4 regions of the Kocuria sp. CPCC 205231 genome follow, and region 2 is predicted to be linked to each of the others. Evidence: riboswitches for the same ligand, from Rfam matches in the RefSeq annotation. Region 2 holds a riboswitch; each other region holds the start of a gene.
What was found. Region 2 has a riboswitch for S-adenosylmethionine ahead of RF640_RS07375 (cobalamin-independent methionine synthase II family protein). Riboswitches for the same ligand answer to the same signal wherever they lie in the genome.
Positions count from the first base shown of each region.

Region 1 (4,874 bases), on a different contig from region 2:
AGGACTGGCACCCGCCGCTGCGGCCGGTGCACGGGGACATCCTGCGCGCCCGGGTCCCCGCCGGGGCGCCGGAGCTGCTCGAGCGCACCGTCCGCGGCCTGGTGCACGGGGTGCCCGTCTACCTGGTGCCCCGCGCCGACGGGACCGTGGTGATCGGGGCGACCTCCCGCGAGGACGACCTGAGCGGCCCCAGCGCCGGCGGCGTGTTCCGGCTGCTGCGCGACGCCCAGGCGCTCGTGCCCGGCGTCGCCGACCTCGAGCTGATCGAGGTGCTGGCCCGCGCCCGGCCCGGCACCCCGGACGACATCCCGTACCTCGGCCGGGTCCGCGACCCGGACGGCTCGCCGGTGCCGGGGCTCGTGGTCTCCACCGGCTACTTCCGCCACGGCGTCCTGCTCGCCCCGCTGGCCGCCCGGCTCGCCGCGCAGCTGGTGGCCGGCGGGTCCGGAGCCGATCCGGCCGCCGACGCCGAGCACCTCGCCACCACCGACCCGCACCGCTTCGACCGCCCCGTCGAGGCCCGTCCAGGGGATCCCGCGCCGGCCGCCGCCGGGCCCGGGCCCCGGAGCAGGAGCACCCGATGACCGCCATCACCCTCAACGGCCGCCCGCACCGCGTGGCGGCGGAGGCGACCGTCGTCGACCTCGTCGCCGAGACCGTCGGCCGGGCCCTGGGGCCCGACGGCGCCCCGCTGGACGGCGGGCGCCTCGGCGTGGCCGTCGCCGTGGACGCCGCGGTCGTGCCCCGCAGCCGCTGGCGGCGGACCCCCGTGGCGGAGGGCCAGTCGATCGAGATCATCACCGCCGTCCAGGGAGGCTGACGTGACCGTCCCGCACCCCGACCCGCACCGCGACCCGCTCGTGCTCGACGGCACGGAGCTGGGCTCCCGGCTGATCATGGGCACCGGCGGCCTGAGCTCGCTGCACACCCTCGAGCAGGCGCTGCTGGCCTCCGGCACCGAGCTGACCACCGTGGCCCTGCGCCGCTACGCCCCCGGCCAGGGCGACTCCCTCTTCGCGCTGCTCGAGCGCAACGACATCCGGATCCTGCCCAACACCGCCGGGTGCTACACCGCCCGGGACGCGCTGCTGACCGCCGAGCTCGGCCGGGAGGCCCTCGAGACCGACTGGGTCAAGCTCGAGGTGATCGCGGACGAGGACACCCTGCTGCCCGACGTCGTGGAGCTCCTCGACGCCACCGAGCAGCTCGTGGCCCGCGGCTTCAAGGTCTTCGCCTACACCTCCGACGACCCGGCCGTCGCCCGCCGCCTCGAGGACCTCGGCGCGGCCGCGGTGATGCCCCTGGGGGCTCCCATCGGCACCGGGCTGGGCATCCTCAACCCGCACAACATCGAGCTCATCGCCTCCCGGGCCTCCGTGCCCGTGGTGCTCGACGCCGGGATCGGCACCGCCTCCGAGGCCGCCCTGGCCATGGAGCTGGGCTGCGACGCCGTGCTGCTGGCCAGCGCCGTCACCCGCGCCCAGGACCCGGTGGCGATGGCCACCGCGATGCGCCACGCCGTGCTCGCCGGCCGGCTCGCCGCCGGCGCCGGGCGCATCCCGGCCCGCCGCCACGCCCAGGCGTCCTCGCCGATGGCCGGGCGGATCGACGCGGACGCCGCCGGGGCCGGACCGGCTGACGGGCCGGCCGCCCGCCCGGCGGACGTGCCGCGCGGGGACTGGGCGCCCGTGGGGGAGCGGCCGTGAGCCCGCTGCCCCCGCTCGTGGAGCCCGGCCCCGGGCTGACCCGCGAGGAGCTCGAGCGATACGCCCGGCACCTGACCCTGCCCGGGATCGGGCCCCTCGGCCAGCGGCGGCTGCGGAACGCCCGCGTGCTCGTCATCGGTGCCGGGGGACTCGGGTCCCCCGCCCTGCAGTACCTCGCCGCGGCCGGGGTGGGGACCCTCGGGATCGTCGACGACGACGTCGTGGCGGTCTCCAACCTGCAGCGCCAGGTGGTGCACACCACCGCCGACGTCGGCCGCCCCAAGGCCGTCTCCGCCGCCGAGGCCGTCACCGCGCTCAACCCGCTGGTGGAGGTCCGCACCCACCCCGTCCGGCTGGACGCGGACAACGCCGTGGACATCGTCGGCCGGTACGACCTGGTCCTGGACGGCGCCGACAACTTCGCGACCCGGTACGTGGTCAGCGACGCCGCCGCCCTGACCGGCACGCCCTGCGTCTGGGGCTCCATCCTGCGCTTCGAGGGCCAGGTCAGCGTGTTCTGGGCCGGGCACGGACCCACCTACCGGGACCTCTACCCCGAGGCCCCGCCGGACGGGGAGGTGCCCAGCTGCGCCGAGGGCGGGGTCTTCGGCATGCTCCCCGCGACCGTCGGCGCGGTCATGGTCACCGAGGCCGTCAAGCTCGTCACCGGCACCGGGGAGCCCCTGCTCGGGCGGGTGCTGCTGCACGACGCGCTCGCGATGACCTGGCGCGAGATGCGCCTGGACCCGGATCCCGGCGCCGCCCCGGTCACCGCGGTCGCCGCGCCCGAGGCCGTGTGCGCGCTGCCCGGGGCGGGTCCCTCCGAGACCGTCGCGGCGGCTGAGCTGGCCCGGCTGCTGGAGCACCGGGAGCGCGGGGAGGCGACCTTCGCCCTGGTGGACGTGCGCGAGGACTGGGAGCGGGAGCTCGTGGCCATCGACGGCGCCGTGCCCGTGCCGCTGCAGGAGATCCTGGACCGCGGCGCGGACGCACTGCCCCGGGAGGCCCGCGGCGCGGACCTCGTGCTGCACTGCAAGGCCGGGGCCCGCTCCGCGACGGCGCTCGCCGCGCTGCGGCCGTTCTTCGCCGGGCGGGAGGAACGGGTCCGGCACCTCGAGGGCGGGGTGCTGGCCTGGGTGGCGCAGGTGGAGCCGGACAAGCCGGTCTACTGAGCCGGTCGGCGCCCCGGCCCCGTTCTCCCCCGCCCCTCTTCCGTCCGGGGCGGAGGGCGTGCCGCGCCGGAGCCGTACACCACGCGGGCCGAGGTGACGGTCTGTGACGTCGTCGTGACCTCCGATGACGTCCGGACGTCATCCGGTGGCACCGGACCTCGGTGGTCTGGTGCCATGTCAGACGTCACCATTCAGAGCGGCCGAGAGATCTGGCTCGACGACGCCGCAGCAACCCGTCCTTCCCAGGGGTCAGGGTGCTAACGCCAGAACCGATGGAGATCCCGGATCTGCAGTCGGTCCGTGACGTCAGCGTCCGGCGCTGCCGTCACCGGACCAGCCACTGGCGCGAGTGGGCGGCCGGCAATCCTCGGTGCGACCGAGAGGACCACCGCATGACCCCGAGCACGGTCGAGGAGACCACCGCCCATCCCCGCGCCGGCACGAATCCCGCCGCCGGCCTGCCCGCGGACTACGCCGGGCTGCGGGAGCACTTCCGGCCGCTGTTCGCGGAGATCGCCGCCGGCTCCCTGGACCGGGACCTCCGGCGCGCGCTGCCCTACGCGGAGGTCCGCCGGCTGGACCGGGCCGGGTTCGGCGTCCTGCGCGTGCCGGCGGCCCACGGCGGTCCCGGGGTCAGCCTCGAGGACTTCACCCGGCTGCTGGTCGACCTGGCCGAGGCGGACTCCAACATCGCCCACCTGTACCGCTCCCACCACGGCTTCGTGGAGTCCCTGCGCTTCCTGCCCCGGGAGCTCCAGGAGGTCTGGTACCCGCGGGTGCTGGCCGGGGCCACCGTCGGCAACGCCTCCACGGAGAAGGGCGGCAACGCGCTCGGCACCCTGAACACCGTGCTGAGCCGGACCGCCGAGGGCTGGGAGCTCACCGGCCGGAAGTTCTACGCCACCGGCTCCGTCTTCTGCGACTACACCCGCGTCTCGGCCGCGCTGGACGGCCGGGACGGGCGCCGCTTCGCCGTCGTCGCCACGGACGCCGAGGGCGTGACGCTCGAGGACGACTGGGACGGCTTCGGGCAGAAGCTCACCGGCACCGGCACCGCGGTCTTCGACCGGGTGCGCGTCCCGGACGACGCCGTGCTGGACCGCACCGCCGGCAGCGCGGAGGCCGTCCACGAGGCCGCCTTCTTCCAGCTCGTGCTGCTGGCCGTGCTGGCCGGCATCGCCCGGGCGGCCCGGCGGGACGCGGTGGAGACCATCGCCGGACGCCGGCGGACCTTCAACACCGGGCTCGGCCTGCCGTTCCGCGACGACCCGCTGATCCAGGAGGCCACCGGCCGGATCTCCGCCAAGGCCTTCGCCGCCGAGGCCACCGTGCTGCACGCCGCCCGCGCCCTGGACGACGGGATCGCCGCCGCCGCAGCGGCCGGCGCCGACCGGCCGGAGTTCACCGGGAGCCTCCCGGCGGCGCTGCACGAGTCCGAGATCGCCGTGGAGCACGCCCAGGTCACCGTGCCGGAGCTGGCGCTCGGCGCGGCCCAGGACCTGTTCCTCACCGTGGGCGCCTCCGCCACGTCCACGGCCAAGGGCCTGGACCGGCACTGGCGCAACGCCCAGACCGTGGCCACCCACAACCCGATCGCCTTCCGCGCCCGCGCCCTCGGCGACTACCTCATCAACGGGACCCTGCCGGAGGGCCTGAACGCCATCGGCGACGCCAGGACCGACGCCACGCCCGGTGCGACGACCGATGCCACGCCCGACGCCACGCCCGGTGCGACGACCGATGCCACGCCCGACGCCACGACCGTCGCCGACCGAACCCCAGGAGCCTGACGCATGAGCACCCCGACCCCGACCACGGCCGCGGCCGCCGCGGGACGCACCAGCGTCGTCCACGGCAAGAAGCGCGTCCTGGCCTCGGCCTTCGCCGGCACCACCATCGAGTGGTACGACTTCTACCTCTACGGCACCGCCGCCGCGCTGGTCTTCAACGTCCAGTTCTTCCCCATGGCCACCGAGCTCGGCGGCATCGTCGCGTC
Region 1 covers NZ_JAVKPP010000002.1:288,486-293,359, reverse strand. The annotation lists gene RF640_RS02995 (FAD-dependent oxidoreductase) at 1-584, shown strand, start outside; gene thiS (sulfur carrier protein ThiS) at 581-820, shown strand; gene RF640_RS02985 (thiazole synthase) at 822-1,706, shown strand; gene moeB (molybdopterin-synthase adenylyltransferase MoeB) at 1,703-2,878, shown strand; SAM riboswitch class I at 3,063-3,157, shown strand; gene RF640_RS02975 (acyl-CoA dehydrogenase family protein) at 3,271-4,668, shown strand; gene RF640_RS02970 (MFS transporter) at 4,672-4,874, shown strand, end outside.
Region 1: linked by a shared signal. The riboswitch ahead of RF640_RS02975 (acyl-CoA dehydrogenase family protein) and the one ahead of RF640_RS07375 (cobalamin-independent methionine synthase II family protein) in region 2 are both predicted to bind S-adenosylmethionine.

Region 2 (4,874 bases):
CCCTGGGGGTTGAACTCGACCTCGAGCTCGCCGTCCAGGTACTGCTGGGCGAACAGCTTGTTCTCGCCCACGTAGGAGGCGAGGACCTTCTTCACCTGGCGGTTCTCGAGCAGGACCCCGAGGCCCTTGCCGTCCACGCCCATGTTGTTGGAGACCACCGTGAGGTCCGTGACCCCGGAGTCCCGCACCGCGTCGATGAGATCCCGGGGGATCCCGCTCAGCCCGAACCCGCCCACGGCGAGCGTCATGCCGTCCCGCAGGCTCTCCGCCAGCAGCTCGGCGGCGTTGTCTCTGACCTTGGACACCCTTGTCCCTTCCTCTCGTCGGACTGTGACCCAGCACTCAATCTAGGGAGCCTCCACATGCCGGTCAACAGATCCGGCGGCACGACGGCGCTTCTCCTCAGCATCCGGCCATTCGTCCCCCGACTGTCCATATAGTGGAGTCATGGGACAGGAGCGGACGACGGGCCAGGGGACCCAGGTGGTCCACCGGGTGGGGCAGCTGCTGCGGGCCGTCGCGGGGCGGGAACGGGGCAGCACGGTGGCGGAGCTCGCCGCCGAGACCGGGCTGACCCGCCCCACCGTGCACCGGCTGCTCACGGGACTGGCCGAGGAGGGCCTCGTGGACCGCGACGCCGGGACCGGGGCCTGGCAGCTGGGCCCCGAGCTGTACGTGCTGGGCGCGGTGGCGGCCCACCGCTATCCGATCCGGGAGCTGGCCGGGCCCTCGCTGCGCCGGCTCGCGGAGGCCACCGGCGAGAGCGCGTTCCTCTCGGTCCGCCGGGGGCTGGAGACGGTCTGCCTGGCGCGCGTGGAGGGCGCCTTCCCCATCCGCTCCCACGTCCTCTACGAGGGGCTGCGGCTGCCGCTCGGCGTGGCCTCGGCAGGGCTGGCGGTCCTGGCCCACCTCCCGGACGCGGAGGTGGACCGGGTCCTCGCGGCCACGGCCGGGGCCCGCGCCGAGTGGGGCCCGCTGCACACGCCCGAGCGGATCCGGGAGCTGCTCGCGGACGTCCGGCGGGAGGGCTTCGCCGTGAACCCGGGGCTGATCGTCGAGGGCAGCTGGGGCATGGCCGCCGCGGTCTTCGACGCGACGGGCGCGCCGGTCTACGCGCTGAGCCTCACGGGCATCGAGCCCCGGTTCAGCGGCGAGCGCCGGCAGCTCCTGGGCCGGGCCCTGCTCACGGAGGCCCACCGGCTCTCCCGGGAGCTGGGTCACCGCTGAGCGGCCCGGGGCGGGCTCAGCGCGCCGTCCAGCCGCCGTCCATCGTGTAGGAGGCCCCGGTGACCATGGACGCGTGCGGTCCGGCCAGCCACGCGACCAGGCTGCCGACGTCCTCCGGGTCCACGAGCTTCTTGATCGGCGTCTCGCCGAGCATGATCCGCTCCACCACCTCGGACTCGGGGATCCCGTGCACCCTCGCCTGGTCGGCGATCTGCTTCTCGACGAGCGGGGTGCGCACGTAGCCGGGGTTGATGCAGTTGCTCGTCACCCCGTGGGCCGCGCCCTCCACCGCGACGGTCTTGGACAGCCCCTCCAGGCCGTGCTTCGCCGAGACGTAGGCGCTCTTGTAGGGGGACGCCCGCAGCCCGTGCACGGAGGAGACGTTGATGACGCGCCCCCAGCCCCGCTCGTACATGTGCGGCAGCGCGGCGCGCACCAGCAGGAACGGGGACTCCAGCATCAGCACCAGGATCCGGTGGAAGTCCGCGGGGTCGAACTCCTGGAGGGGGGCGACCTTCTGGATGCCGGCGTTGTTGACCAGCACGTCGACCTCGAGGCTCAGCTCGGCGAGCGCCGCGGTGTCGAGCAGGTCGACGGCCCACGCGCGGCCGCCGAGCTCGTCCGCGACGCGCTGCGCCCCGGCCTCGTCGACGTCGGCCACGACCACGTGCGCGCCGGAGCCGGCGAGGGCCCGGGCGGCGGCCAGGCCGATGCCGCTCGCGCCACCGGTGACGAGCGCCGTGCGGCCCTCGAGGTCCTGCTGCTGGGGCGTCTGGGACATGGGGGTCCTTCCTCTGGTCCGTCGTGCCCGCGGGGTGAGGGGCACGGATCACCGCCACGGTATGTGATCCAGGCCATGTTCGCGAAGGACAGCTCCTCCCGGGAGTGCGCGCCGGGTCGCGTCACACGGCGTCATGTCCGTCATCCGGGCGCCGAATGGCGCAGCGCGCACGGGTGCGCTTGGATGACAGGGTCACCATCCAGAGCGGCCGAGAGATCTGGCTCGACGACGCCGCAGCAACCCGGGCGACGGCATCCCCGTCCCGCCTCCGGTGCTACCGCCAGGACCGATGGAAAGGACGCACGACCCATGCTGCGAAGCGCCGACCGCATCCGCACGACCCACGCCGGGTCCCTCCCGCGCACCCCGGCGCTGCTCGAGGCCAACCGGGCGAAGGGGGCCGTCCCGGAGGCGGAGTACGACCGGCTCCTGCAGGACTCGGTGGTCGACGTGGTCCGCCGACAGCGCGAGCTCGGGATCGACGTGGTCAACGACGGCGAGTACGGCCACGTCATGGCCGCGGAGGTCGACTACGGCGCGTGGTGGCACTACGTCTTCGCCCGGATCTCGGGCCTCACCCCCGGCGACGTGGACCTGTGGGAGCAGGAGCCGCAGCGCTCCTCGCCCGGCAGGGTGGTCCTGACGAGCTTCGGGGACCGCCGGGACCGCCGGCTCTTCCACGAGGCGTACACGGACCCCTCCTCGGGCATCACCACGGGCAAGCAGGCGCCGTTCCCGAAGATCACCGGGAAGCTGGAGTACACGGGCCACGCGGCGCTGGAGGCGGACATCCGCAACCTCAAGGCCGGGCTGCAGGCCACGGGCGCGAGCGAGGGCTACCTCGCCGCGCTGTCCCCGGGCTCGTGCGCGCGGCTGGAGAACACCCACTACGCGGACGAGGACGAGGTGCTGACCGCCTGCGCCGAGGTGATGCGCGAGGAGTACCGGGCGATCACCGACGCCGGGCTGATCGTGCAGATCGACGACCCGTCCATCGCGGAGAACTGGGACCAGGTCAATCCCGAGCCCGGCGTGGAGGACTACCTCGCGTTCACCCGCAAGCGGGTCGAGGCCCTCAACTACGCCCTCGAGGGCATCCCGGAGGAGCAGGTGCGCTTCCACCTGTGCTGGGGCTCCTGGCACGGCCCGCACACCACGGACCTCGGGTTCGAGCTCCTGGTGGAGCTCATGCTCTCCATCAGGGCCGGCGGCTACAGCTTCGAGGCCGCCAACGCCCGGCACGAGCACGAGTGGAAGGTCTGGCAGGACCACGAGCTGCCCGAGGGCAAGATCATCATCCCGGGGATCGTCTCCCACGCCACCAACGTGGTGGAGCACCCGGAGCTGGTGGCCGACCGGATCGAGCGCTTCGCCCGCCAGGTGGGCCGCGAGAACGTGATCGCCTCGACCGACTGCGGCCTGGGCGGGCGGATCCATCCGCAGATCGCCGCGGCGAAGCTCGAGACCCTCGCCCGCGGGGCCGAGCTCGCCTCCCGCCGGCTCTGGTCCTGACCGGCCCCCGACCTTCCCGCAGACCCTCAGGAGGACACGCATGACCATGCAGAACACCGACCACGTGCAGACCACCCACGTGGGCTCCCTGCCGCGGACCCCGCGGCTGCTCGAGGCCAACCAGCGGCACGCCGAGGGCGCCATCACGTTCGAGCAGCTCACCGACGAGCTCGCCGTGGGCGTCGAGGACGTGGTGCGCCGGCAGCGCGAGATCGGCGTGGACGTGGTCAACGACGGCGAGTACGGGCACACGATGTCCAGCGCGGTCGACTACGGCGCGTGGTGGAACTACTCCTTCTCCCGCCTCGGCGGGCTCACCCCGACCGACGAGGACCGGTGGGCGTCCACGGAGAAGAGGCGCTCCTCGCCCGGCCACATCGTGCTCACGAGCTTCCCGGACCGCCGGGACCGCGAGCGCTTCCGGGAGGCGTACGAGGACCCGGCGTCGGGCATCCTCACCGGGCGCTCCTCGACCACGCAGCCCAAGATCACCGGGCCGCTGACCTACACGGGACAGGAGGCCGTGGCCTCGGACGTCCGCAACCTCCGGGCGGCCATGGCGGCCACCGGGGCGCAGACCGGGTTCGTGGCCGCCCTCTCCCCCGGCTCCGCCGCGCGCGTGACGAACGAGTACTACAGGACCGACGAGGAGCTCGTCTACGCGTGCGCCGACGCGATGCGCGAGGAGTACCTGGCGATCACGGACGCCGGGCTGACCGTGCAGATCGACGACCCGTCCATCGCGGAGTCCTGGGACCAGATCAACCCCGAGCCCACGGTCGAGGACTACCTGGCGTTCACGCGGCTGCGCGTCGAGGCGCTCAACCACGCGCTGCGGGGGATCCCCGAGGAGCAGGTCCGCTTCCACCTGTGCTGGGGCTCCTGGCACGGCCCGCACACCACGGACCTCGAGCTGAAGCACCTCGTGGACCTGATGCTGACCATCAGCGCCGGCGGCTACACCTTCGAGGGCGCCTCCGCCCGGCACGCCCACGAGTGGAAGGTCTGGAAGGACCACGCGCTGCCCGAGGGCCGCGTGATCATCCCGGGCGTGGTCTCCCACTCGACGAACGTGGTGGAGCACCCGGAGCTGGTGGCCGACCGGATCGAGCAGTTCGCCTCGGTCGTGGGCCGCGAGAACGTCGTCGCGTCGACCGACTGCGGTCTGGGCGGGCGCCTGCACCCGCAGATCGCCTGGGCCAAGCTCGAGTCCCTCGTCGAGGGAGCGCGCCTGGCCACGGAGCGGCTCTACCGCTGAGCCGCATCCCGGCGTCCCCGACGCCCCTGCCGCGCCGCCGGGCCCGGTCCTCCTGCGAGGGCCGGGCCCGGCGGTTTCCATCCCCGGTGGTCTGTG
Region 2 covers NZ_JAVKPP010000005.1:265,681-270,554, reverse strand. The annotation lists gene RF640_RS07390 (CoA transferase subunit A) at 1-305, opposite strand, end outside; gene RF640_RS07385 (IclR family transcriptional regulator) at 448-1,227, shown strand; gene RF640_RS07380 (3-hydroxybutyrate dehydrogenase) at 1,244-2,008, opposite strand; SAM riboswitch class I at 2,201-2,304, shown strand; gene RF640_RS07375 (cobalamin-independent methionine synthase II family protein) at 2,318-3,520, shown strand; gene RF640_RS07370 (cobalamin-independent methionine synthase II family protein) at 3,567-4,778, shown strand.

Region 3 (4,874 bases), on a different contig from region 2:
CGGCGTCGAGGATGCGGTCGACGCTCGGCAGGTAGTGCTCCTCGAGCTTGGGCGCCGGGTACGGGATGTCGAACCCGGTCACGCGGCGCACGGGCGCGGCCAGGGAGTGGAAGCAGCGCTCCTGGACGCGGGCCACGATCTCGGCGGCCACGGACGCGAAGCCCGGCGCCTCGGCCACGACCACCACGCGCCCGGTCTTCCGCACCGACGCGGCGACCGTCTCGTCGTCGAACGGGACGATGCTGCGCAGGTCCACGACCTCGAGCGAGCGCCCCTCGGCGGCGGCGGCCGCGGCGGCCGCCACGGCGGTCGGCACGGACGGCCCGTAGGCCAGCAGCGTGGCGTCCTCGCCGGCGCGGGCGACGACGGCGCGGCCCTCCCGGCGCTCGGGCGCCCCGTTCTCGTAGCGGTCCCTCAGTTCGGCCAGGTCCACGGGGGCCTTGGACCAGTAGAGCTTCTTGGGCTCGAAGAACACGACGGGGTCGTCCGAGTCGATCGCCTCGCGCAGCATGAGGTAGGCGTCCTCGACCGTGGCGGGGGTGAACACCTTCAGCCCGGGGGTGTGGGCGTAGTAGGCCTCGGAGGAGTCGCAGTGGTGCTCCACGCCGCCGATGCCGCCGGCGTAGGGGATCCGGATGACGATCGGCAGGCGCACGGCGCCGCGGGTGCGGTTGTGCATCTTCGCGATGTGCGAGGCGACCTGCTCGAAGGCAGGGTAGGCGAAGGCGTCGAACTGCATCTCGATGACGGGGCGCATCCGGTTCATCGCCATGCCCACGGCCATGCCGGCGATCCCGGACTCGGCCAGCGGGGTGTCGAAGCACCGGGTGCGGCCGAAGCGCTTCGTCAGCCCGTCGGTGATGCGGAAGACGCCGCCGAGGGTGCCGACGTCCTCGCCGAAGACGACGACGGCGGGGTCGGCGGCCAGCGCGTCGGCCAGGGCGGTGTTGAGCGCCTGGGCGAAGGTGGCGGGCTTGACCGCCGGGGCCTCGCCGGCCGGGGCGGGGGCGTGCAGGGTGCTCACTGTCCGGTCTCCTCTCGGGCGAGCTCGGCGGTCAGGAACTGCTCCTGCTCGGCGAGCTGCGGGGTCTGCTCGGTGTAGACGTGGCGGAACAGCTCGAGCGGGTCGATCTCCACGTCGGCGTTCATGCCGTCGCGCAGGGCCGAGGCGACGTCCTCGGCGGCGGCGGCGATGCGCTGCTCCGCCGCGTCGTCGAGCACGCCCTCGGCGCCGAGGTAGGCGCGCATCCGGGTCACCGGGTCCTTGGCGATCCACTCCTGCACCTCGGCGTCGTCCCGGTAGCGGGTGGCGTCGTCGGCGTTGGTGTGCGCCTGCATGCGGTAGGTGTGCGCCTCCACGAGGAGGGGCTCGGACTCGGAGCGGGCCAGGTCCACGGCGCGCCGCAGGGTGGCGAGCAGCGCCACAAGGTCGTTGCCGTCCACGCGCTCGCCGGCCATGCCGTAGCCGACCGCCTTGTGGGCGAGGCTCGGGGCCGCGGACTGCTGGGACAGGGGCACGGAGATCGCGTAGCCGTTGTTCTGCACGAAGAACACGACCGGCAGCTTGAACACGGCCGCGAAGTTCAGGGCCTCGTGGAAGTCGCCCTCGCTGGTGGCGCCGTCCCCGCACATCGCCAGGACCACGGTGTCCTCGCCGCGCAGCTTGGCGGCGTGGGCCACGCCCACCGCGTGCAGCAGCTGGGTGGTGAGCGGGGTCGACTGGATGCCCACGTGGTGCTCGTGCGGGTCGTAGCCGCTGTGCCACTCGCCGCGGAAGATCGCCATGACCTGCATCGGGTCCACGCCCTTGGTCATGACCGCCACGGTGTCCCGGTAGGTGGGGAACAGCCAGTCGCCCTCCTCGAGGCACAGGGCGGCCGCCACCTGGCAGGCCTCCTGGCCGTGGCTGGACGGGTAGACGGCCATCCGGCCCTGGCGGACCAGCGCGGAGTTCTGGTCGTTGACCCGCCGCCCGACCACCAGCTTCTCGTAGGCGCCCAGCAGGACGTCCGGGGCCGGCAGCGGGTACTCGTGGCCGGGGCCGGTGCCCTGCTCCTCGGGGGCGAGCAGCCGCCCGCTCGGGTCGACCATGCGGATCTCGCCGCGGGCCGGGAGCATGTACTGCTCCGGTGTGATGCCGAAGCTCTGGGAGGCCCGGAGGATCGGGTCCTCGGGGGTCTCGACGGTCTGGCTCATGGTGTCCCCTCGGTCGGTCCCCGGTGCGGCCGCGGTCCGGGGAGGGCAGGAAGGTGGTGCGGCTCTGTCTCCCCAGTATGGGAACCGGGCATGGTTCGTATCCACAGAGCGGGGAAAATGCAGAAGTCTGAGACGGACAGTGCACCGCGCGTGGACGAAATGTTCTAGTGTGGCGTGGAGCACACGCATTCGTCCGACACGTTCCGGGCCCCGCGCCCGACCCGCCCCGAAGGAGCCCGCCGTGCCCTCGACCCCCGTGCCGCTGGACGAGACCGACCGGAAGATCCTCGCGGAGCTGTCCCGGGAAGCGAGGCAGTCCGTGACGGCGATCGCCGCGGCCGTGCACGTCTCCCGCGCCCACGCCTACGCCCGGATCAACCGGCTCCGGGACGAGGGGGTGATCCTGCGCTTCAGCACCGTGATCGACCCGGTCCGGGCGGGCCTGCAGGCCTCCGCGTACGTGACGCTCAAGCTCCAGCAGAACACCTGGCGGGAGCTGTGCGCCCAGCTCCAGGCGATCCCCGCCGTGCACCACATCGCCCTGGTGGGCGGGAACTTCGACGTCATGCTCCTCGTGCGGGCCGTGGACACCGTGCACCTGCGGCAGGTGATCTTCGAGCACGTCCAGCAGCTGCCCGGCGTGGTGGACACCCAGACGTTCCTGATCTTCGAGGACATCGACACCCGGGCCTGACGCGCCGGCCCCGCGCCGGGCCCGGCGCGCACGGCCGGCGTCACGAACCGTCACGGTCGTCATCTTCCGACGCGGAGGGACACCCACTACCTCTGCGCATAGTGTTGTTCCAGCTTCACGAGACGTGACCGCCAAGCTCCGACTTGGTCACGCACCAACCCCATGCTCATTGGGTGGTTCGGATGAGGAAGCGGCCTGCATCTTCCGCGGCGTGCCCACCGGGCCCGCGCGGATGACCGGTGCGGGTAAGAGCAAGGCACAGGAGCAGCGCCATGTCCATCCCCGTGACCGACCACGACCTCGCGACCCGGCAGATCCACGCCGGCACCCACGACCAGGTCGTCCAGCGCACCCTGACGGTGCCGATCTACCAGACCGCGGCCTTCGAGTTCCCGGACTACGAGGCGGCCCGGCAGATGTTCGCCCAGACCCGGGCAGGCTTCACCTACACGCGCACCGGCAACCCCACGGTGGCCGTGCTCGAGCAGCGGATCAGCGACCTCGAGGGCGGCGCGGGCGCCGTGGCGACCGGCTCGGGCCAGTCCGCCGTGGCCGTGGCGCTGCTGGCCCTGCTCGGCCAGGGCGCCGGGAAGCATCTCGTGGCCTCCGAGAAGCTCTACGGGGGCACGGTGGACCTGCTCACCGACTCCTTCGCTGACTACGGCATCGAGGTCTCCTTCGTGGACCCCACCGCCCCGGGGGCGTGGGCCGCGGCCGTGCGCCCCGACACCCGCGCGTTCCTGCTCGAGTCCATCGGCAACCCGCTGGCCACCCTCCCGGACCTGCCCGGGATCGCCGACGTCGCCCGGACCGCCGGCGTGCCCGTCGTCGTCGACAACACCCTCGCGTCCCCGGCCCTGTACCGGCCGCTGGAGAAGGGCGCGGACATCGTGGTGCACTCGGCCACCAAGTTCCTGGGCGGGCACGGCAACGCGCTCGCCGGGGCGGTCGTGGACGGCGGGACCTTCGACTGGTCCGCCCGGCCGGACAAGTGGCCGCAGTTCACCCAGGCCCGCGCCCGCTGGGGCGGACTCAGCCTCGTCGACAAGTGCGCCGCCGCCAGCCCCTACCTGCACCTGGTCCGGGCGAAGTACGTGCACGACCTCGGCACCACGCTCTCCCCGTTCAACGCCAGCCAGATCCTGCAGGGCACCGAGACCCTCGACCTGCGCGTGGCCCGCCACACGGCCTCGGCGCTGGCGGTGGCCGAGTTCCTGGCCGGGCACCCCGCCGTCGCCCGCGTCCACCACCCCGGCGTGCCCGGGGACCCCGGCGCCGGGATCGCGGCCCGGGACTTCCCGCGCGGGACCGGCTCCGTGTTCTCCTTCGACCTCGCCGCCCCGGACGGCGCCGTGGGCCCGTTCATCGACGCGCTCCGGCTGTTCAAGCTGGTCGCCAACATCGGGGACACCCGCAGCCTCGTGGCCCACCCGGCGGCCATGACCCACTGCCGCCTGACCCCCGAGCAGCGCCGGGCCGGCGGGATCGCCGAGACCACGATCCGGCTCTCGATCGGCCTCGAGTCCCCCCAGGACCTCGTGGCCGACCTCGGCCAGGCCCTCGACACCGTCGTCACCGCCGTCCAGACCACCCGGAAGTGAGCCCCGCCATGACGTCCCCCACCGAGACCCGCACCCGCCACCGGGGCTTCACGACCACCGCCGTCCACGCCGGCCAGGAGCCCGACCCGCTGACCGGGGCGGTCATCCCGCCGATCTACCAGACCTCCACGTTCGCCCAGGACGGGATCAACGTGCTGCGCGCCGGGCACGAGTACAGCCGCGGCTCCAACCCCACCCGCAGCGGCTTCGAGGAGCAGCTCGCGGCCCTGGAGCGCGGCGAGCGGGGGTTCGCGTTCGCCTCGGGGATCGCGGCAGAGGACGCCCTGCTGCGCGCCGTGCTGCGCCCGGGCGACCACATCGTGCTCGGCGCCGACGGCTACGGCGGCACCAACCGGCTGATCACCCGGGTCCTCGCCCCGTGG
Region 3 covers NZ_JAVKPP010000015.1:70,365-75,238, forward strand. The annotation lists gene RF640_RS15170 (alpha-ketoacid dehydrogenase subunit beta) at 1-1,015, opposite strand, end outside; gene RF640_RS15175 (thiamine pyrophosphate-dependent enzyme) at 1,021-2,196, opposite strand; gene RF640_RS15180 (Lrp/AsnC family transcriptional regulator) at 2,438-2,890, shown strand; SAM riboswitch class IV at 3,004-3,125, shown strand; gene RF640_RS15185 (O-acetylhomoserine aminocarboxypropyltransferase/cysteine synthase family protein) at 3,163-4,491, shown strand; gene RF640_RS15190 (cystathionine gamma-synthase) at 4,500-4,874, shown strand, end outside.
Region 3: linked by a shared signal. The riboswitch ahead of RF640_RS15185 (O-acetylhomoserine aminocarboxypropyltransferase/cysteine synthase family protein) and the one ahead of RF640_RS07375 (cobalamin-independent methionine synthase II family protein) in region 2 are both predicted to bind S-adenosylmethionine.

Region 4 (4,874 bases), on a different contig from region 2:
TCGGTCCGGGACCTCACCCACCACTGCGCGATGGACGCCCTGCGGGGGCTGGTCGCGCTGCACACGCCCACCACCGCCCGCCCCGACCGGGACGCCGCGACCTACTGGACCGACTGGGGCGGCGATCCCGCGGGGGCCGCCGAGGCCCGGCGCCACACCCGCGTGGCCGCGTCCATGGTCCTGGACTGGGAGCCGGTGCGCGCCCTCCACCGCGAGACCACCCGGGCGCTCGTGCACGCCGCGCAGCACTGCGGCGACGGCGCGGTCCGCACCCAGGGGCACGTGCTGCGCGTCGAGGACCTGCTGAGCACCCTCGCGGTGGAGGCCACGGTCCACCACCTGGACCTGATCCAGCACCTGGACGGCTCCCCGGGTCCCGCCGTGGACGGGCTCGCCGAGGTCCGCCGGGTCCTCACCGACCTGTGGGAGCGGGAACCGCTCGAGCACTGGAGCGACGAGCACTTCGCCCGCGTGGGCACCGGCCGGGCGGAGCTGACCGCCCAGGAGCGTGCGGAGCTGGGCGCGCACGCGGACCTCCTGCCGCTCTTCTCCTGACCCTCCCCCCTCCGCGAGGTCGCCGACACGTGCAATCCCGCGGAGGAAGAAGGAGGGGGAACGGGTTCCGTGCCAGGCTGGGGGCATGAGCCGCAACGACCCCGCCGTCATCGACCGCCTCATGGCACGGCCCGGCCGGTGGGCCGTGGTGGGGTTGACCGGCAACACGGCCCGTCCGGCGCACTCGGTGGCGAAGCGGATCCGGGACGACCTCGGCATGACGATCGTCCCGGTCAACCCGAAGGGCGAGCCGGTGCACGGCGAGCCCGGCCACCGCACGCTCGCCGAGGTCCCGGGGCCGATCGACGTGGTGGACTGCTTCGTGAACTCCCGCCGCGTCGGCGCGGTGGTGGACCAGGCCATCGCCGTGGGCGCCGCCGCGGTGTGGCTGCAGCTGGGCGTCGTCGACGAGGACGCCGCCGCCCGGGCGGAGCGGGCCGGCCTCGACGTGGTCATGGACACCTGCCCCCTGATCGAGCTCCGGTCCCTGCTCCGGCGGGGCTGGACCCTGGACCCGGGCCGGACCCCGCCGCTCGCCCCGCCCGGCTGAACGACCCGGCTGAGCGACCCGGCGGAGCCGCCCGAACCGGGTGGGCGCAGGCCCGATGCGGGCCGGGACCGTCCCCGTGCGGCGGGACCGCACAGGGGTTGCACCCGGTCAGGGGCCACCCGCTAAGCTGTCCCCCGACGACGATGACGAGTCCCGACACGAAGCTCTGGCTGGTCGGGCGGCAACCCTCTCCCGTAGCGGGGTGCCCCAGATGAACATCGGGCCGCGGTGCACGTGCTCCGCGGCAAGTACGGCGCCCACCAGTGCGTCGGACCCGCGGGCAGGTCTCCACGACGCACGGGCGCGGGTCGGCATCGACCCGGGAGGAACACCCCATGAGCAAGCGCATCGCCCTGAACGCCTTCGACATGACCTGCGTGGGCCACCAGGCCCCCGGTCTGTGGAAGCACCCCCGCTCCCGGGCGGACGAGTACAACACGATCGAGTACTGGACGGACGTCGCCCAGGTCCTGGAGAAGGGGCTCTTCGACGCGCTGTTCCTCGCGGACGTCGTCGGGTACTACGACGTCTACCAGAACTCCGCGGCCCCGGTGATCCGGGACGCCACCCAGATCCCGGTCAACGACCCCTTCATGCAGATCTCCGCGATGGCGGCCGTGACGAAGCACCTCGGCTTCGGCGTGACGAGCGCGATCACCTACGAGCAGCCGTACCCGCTCGCCCGGAAGTTCGCGACCCTCGACCACCTCACGAAGGGCCGGATGGGCTTCAACGTGGTGACGTCCTACCTGAAGTCGGCCGCCGAGAACCACGGGCTGACGGAGCAGATCTCCCACGACGAGCGCTACGAGATCGCCGAGGAGTTCATGGAGGTCTGCTACAAGCTCTGGGAGGGCTCCTGGGAGGACGGCGCGGTCCGGCGCGACCGGGTCAACGGGGTCTTCGCCGACCCGGCGCTCGTCCACCCGATCCAGCACCACGGCAGGTACTTCGACGTCCCCGGCATCGGGCTGACCGAGCCGTCCCCGCAGCGCACGCCGCTGATCTTCCAGGCCGGGGCCTCCTCCCGCGGGCGGGCGTTCGCCGGCCGCCACGCGGAGGCGGTGTTCGTGGGCGGCATCCGCCCGGACCTGACCCGGGTGGTGACCGACAAGCTGCGCGACGAGGCGGAGGCCGGCGGGCGGGACCGGGACGACCTCAAGATCTTCGCCATGCTGCACGTGATCGTCGACGAGACCGACGCGAAGGCCGAGCAGAAGCGCCGCGACTACGAGCGGTACGCGGACACCGACGGCGCGCTGGGCCTCGTGGGCGGCTGGTCCGGGCTGGACCTGGGCCGCTACGACGAGAACGACGTCCTGGAGTACATCAAGACCGACTCGATCCAGTCCTTCCTGACCCCCTTCACCACGGCCGACCCGCACAAGAAGTGGACGATCAAGGAGGTCGCCAAGCACATCTCGATGGGCGGCATGGGCGTGCCGATCGTCGGGTCCCCGCAGACCGTGGCCGACGAGCTCGAGCGGTGGATCGACGAGGGCGGGCTGGACGGCATCAACCTCGCCTACCACGTGTCCCCGGGCTCGTTCGAGGACTTCGTGGAGTGGGTCGTGCCGGAGCTGCAGAAGCGCGGCCGCTACCGCACCGGCTACGAGGGCACCACGCTGCGCGAGAACCTCTACGGCAAGGGGCAGACCAAGGTGCTCGGCACCCACCCCGCCGCCGCGTTCCGGGGCGCCTACGCGGGCAGGCCCTCCGCCGCGGACACCCCCGCCCGCCAGCTGGCCCTCTGACCCCCGTCCCCTGACCCCGCGGCTCCGCCGAGAGCACGGGGCAGGGCACGGACGAGGGGCCCCCGCGTGCGGGGGCCCCTCGTCCGTGCCGGGTCAGGACGCCGGTGCGGCGCTCCAGCGCAGCAGGGCCGCGACGTCCGTGCCGTGGGGCAGCGCCCCCGGCGGCACGAAGACGGGGCGGCCGTCGGTCAGCACCGCGGCGCGCACCAGCGCGGCGTCGGCGGAGACCCGGCCCAGCACGCCGGCGCCCACGGCCTCCGACTCCTCCAGGGCGATCCACGGCTCGGCGTCCAGGGCGATGAGCTGCTGCTCCGTGTCCAGGTGGGTGTCGTCGATCAGCAGCGTCTCCGCCTGGGCCTGCTGCAGGGCGGAGACCACGGGCGCCATCCCCGAGACGGCGGTGGGGTCCGCGCGTCCCTGCTGCTCGGCGAGCCGCTCGAGCAGCGCCTGCTGGCGGTGCGCCACGACCTCCGCCACGCGCTCCTCGACCTGGTGGTCGAAGTCGGCGGACTTGCTGCCCTCCGCCCGGGTGTTGGCGTCCACGACGCTCAGCATCCCCCGGCTCGCCTTGGACAGCTGCTCCTCGACCAGGCCCCGGGCCCGCAGGTCCCCGGCCAGGACGACGAGCTGGGCCCCGCTCTCGGCCACGACCTTGTCGATCTGCTCGGCCACCTGCTCGGTGTTGCGCCGCCACACGTCCTCCGTGTGCCGCTGCCAGCGCCCCTGCGACCAGCCGCCCCCGGGGAACTTCTTCAGGTGCTCGGTCTCGCCCTCGATCTGCTGCTCGTCCGCGGCCCGGACGCGGCTGGCGTGCTGGAGGCAGATCTCGCCGCCGTCCCGGCCCACCTCGGCGACCACGTACGGGAAGTCGTCCGGGCGGTGCCGGAACAGGGGAGTGAGATCGGGGACGTCCTCCACCTGGACGACACCGCTGCCGGCCCGGGGCCCGGGGAGGACCTCGTCGATCTCCACGGTGCCTCCGCGCACCAGCAGGTACCGGCACACCGGGTCCGGCACGCCCTCGGCCGGGCGCACGGCGGCCTCCACCGCGGCGAGGTCGGCCTTGCTCGCACCCTGGCGCTCCAGCTCTCGGCAGATGTTCTCCGGAAGCACGTCGATGGCGTGCAGCGAGTCGACGGTGCCGGTGCTGATGTCCGTGTACACGGTGCACCAGGGGCCCTTGCTCTTGAACAGTTCGGCGTAGCGGTGGAATCGGCTCGTCATGATCGACAACTCCTGCTGTTGAGCGGTGCTTCCTGTGGTGCAGACCACGTTATCCGACCACCAGGGGGCTGGGAACAGACGACCCGACGAGTAGGGTCGGAGGCACACGACCGGCCCCACGGCCGGTGGTCCCGCAGGTCCCACGACGCAGGAGGCAGTCATGAGCGACGTACCCGAGTACGACGAGGCCGACCGGCTCGAGCAGTCGATCGACGCCGATCAGCAGGATCTCGACGACCAGGACGAGGAGGCTCCGGTGCACGCGCCCGACCGCTCGGAGGCGTCCTCCCTCGAGGCGAACCCCGACGACCTCGTGGAGCAGGACCAGGAGGTCGTCCTCGACGAGCCGCAGGAGGTCTCCACGCTCGAGGAGGAGTGAGCCGCGCACCGCGCGGGGGCAAGGACCCCGCGCGGTGCGTCACACCGCGGACCAGCCGCCGTCCGAGGGCATGATCACGCCGTTGACGTTGGAGGCGTCGTCGCTCGCGAGGAAGGCGATGACGGCGGCGACCTGCTCTGCCGTGGCCGTGGCACCGGGGGCGACCGCGTTGGTGCGGATGCCGTCCGCGGCGTGCGTGAGGGCGGTGCTCTTCGTCAGCCCGGCCACGGCGTGCTCGGAGGCGGTGTAGGCCGCGCCCGCGGCGGAGCCGCGCAGGGCCGCCTCGGAGGCCACGTTGACGATCGCTCCCCGTCCGGAGGCCCGGAGCAGCGGGATCGCCGCGCGGGCCACGGCGCCGCCCTCTTCATGGTGGTGCGGAACGGGCCCGGAAAAACTTCCCGGAAAAAATGTG
Region 4 covers NZ_JAVKPP010000006.1:250,232-255,105, reverse strand. The annotation lists gene RF640_RS08645 (maleylpyruvate isomerase N-terminal domain-containing protein) at 1-555, shown strand, start outside; gene RF640_RS08640 (CoA-binding protein) at 641-1,105, shown strand; SAM riboswitch class IV at 1,248-1,362, shown strand; gene RF640_RS08635 (LLM class flavin-dependent oxidoreductase) at 1,441-2,859, shown strand; gene RF640_RS08630 (Vms1/Ankzf1 family peptidyl-tRNA hydrolase) at 2,953-4,083, opposite strand; gene RF640_RS08625 (hypothetical protein) at 4,244-4,462, shown strand; gene RF640_RS08620 (SDR family oxidoreductase) at 4,502-4,813, opposite strand.
Region 4: linked by a shared signal. The riboswitch ahead of RF640_RS08635 (LLM class flavin-dependent oxidoreductase) and the one ahead of RF640_RS07375 (cobalamin-independent methionine synthase II family protein) in region 2 are both predicted to bind S-adenosylmethionine.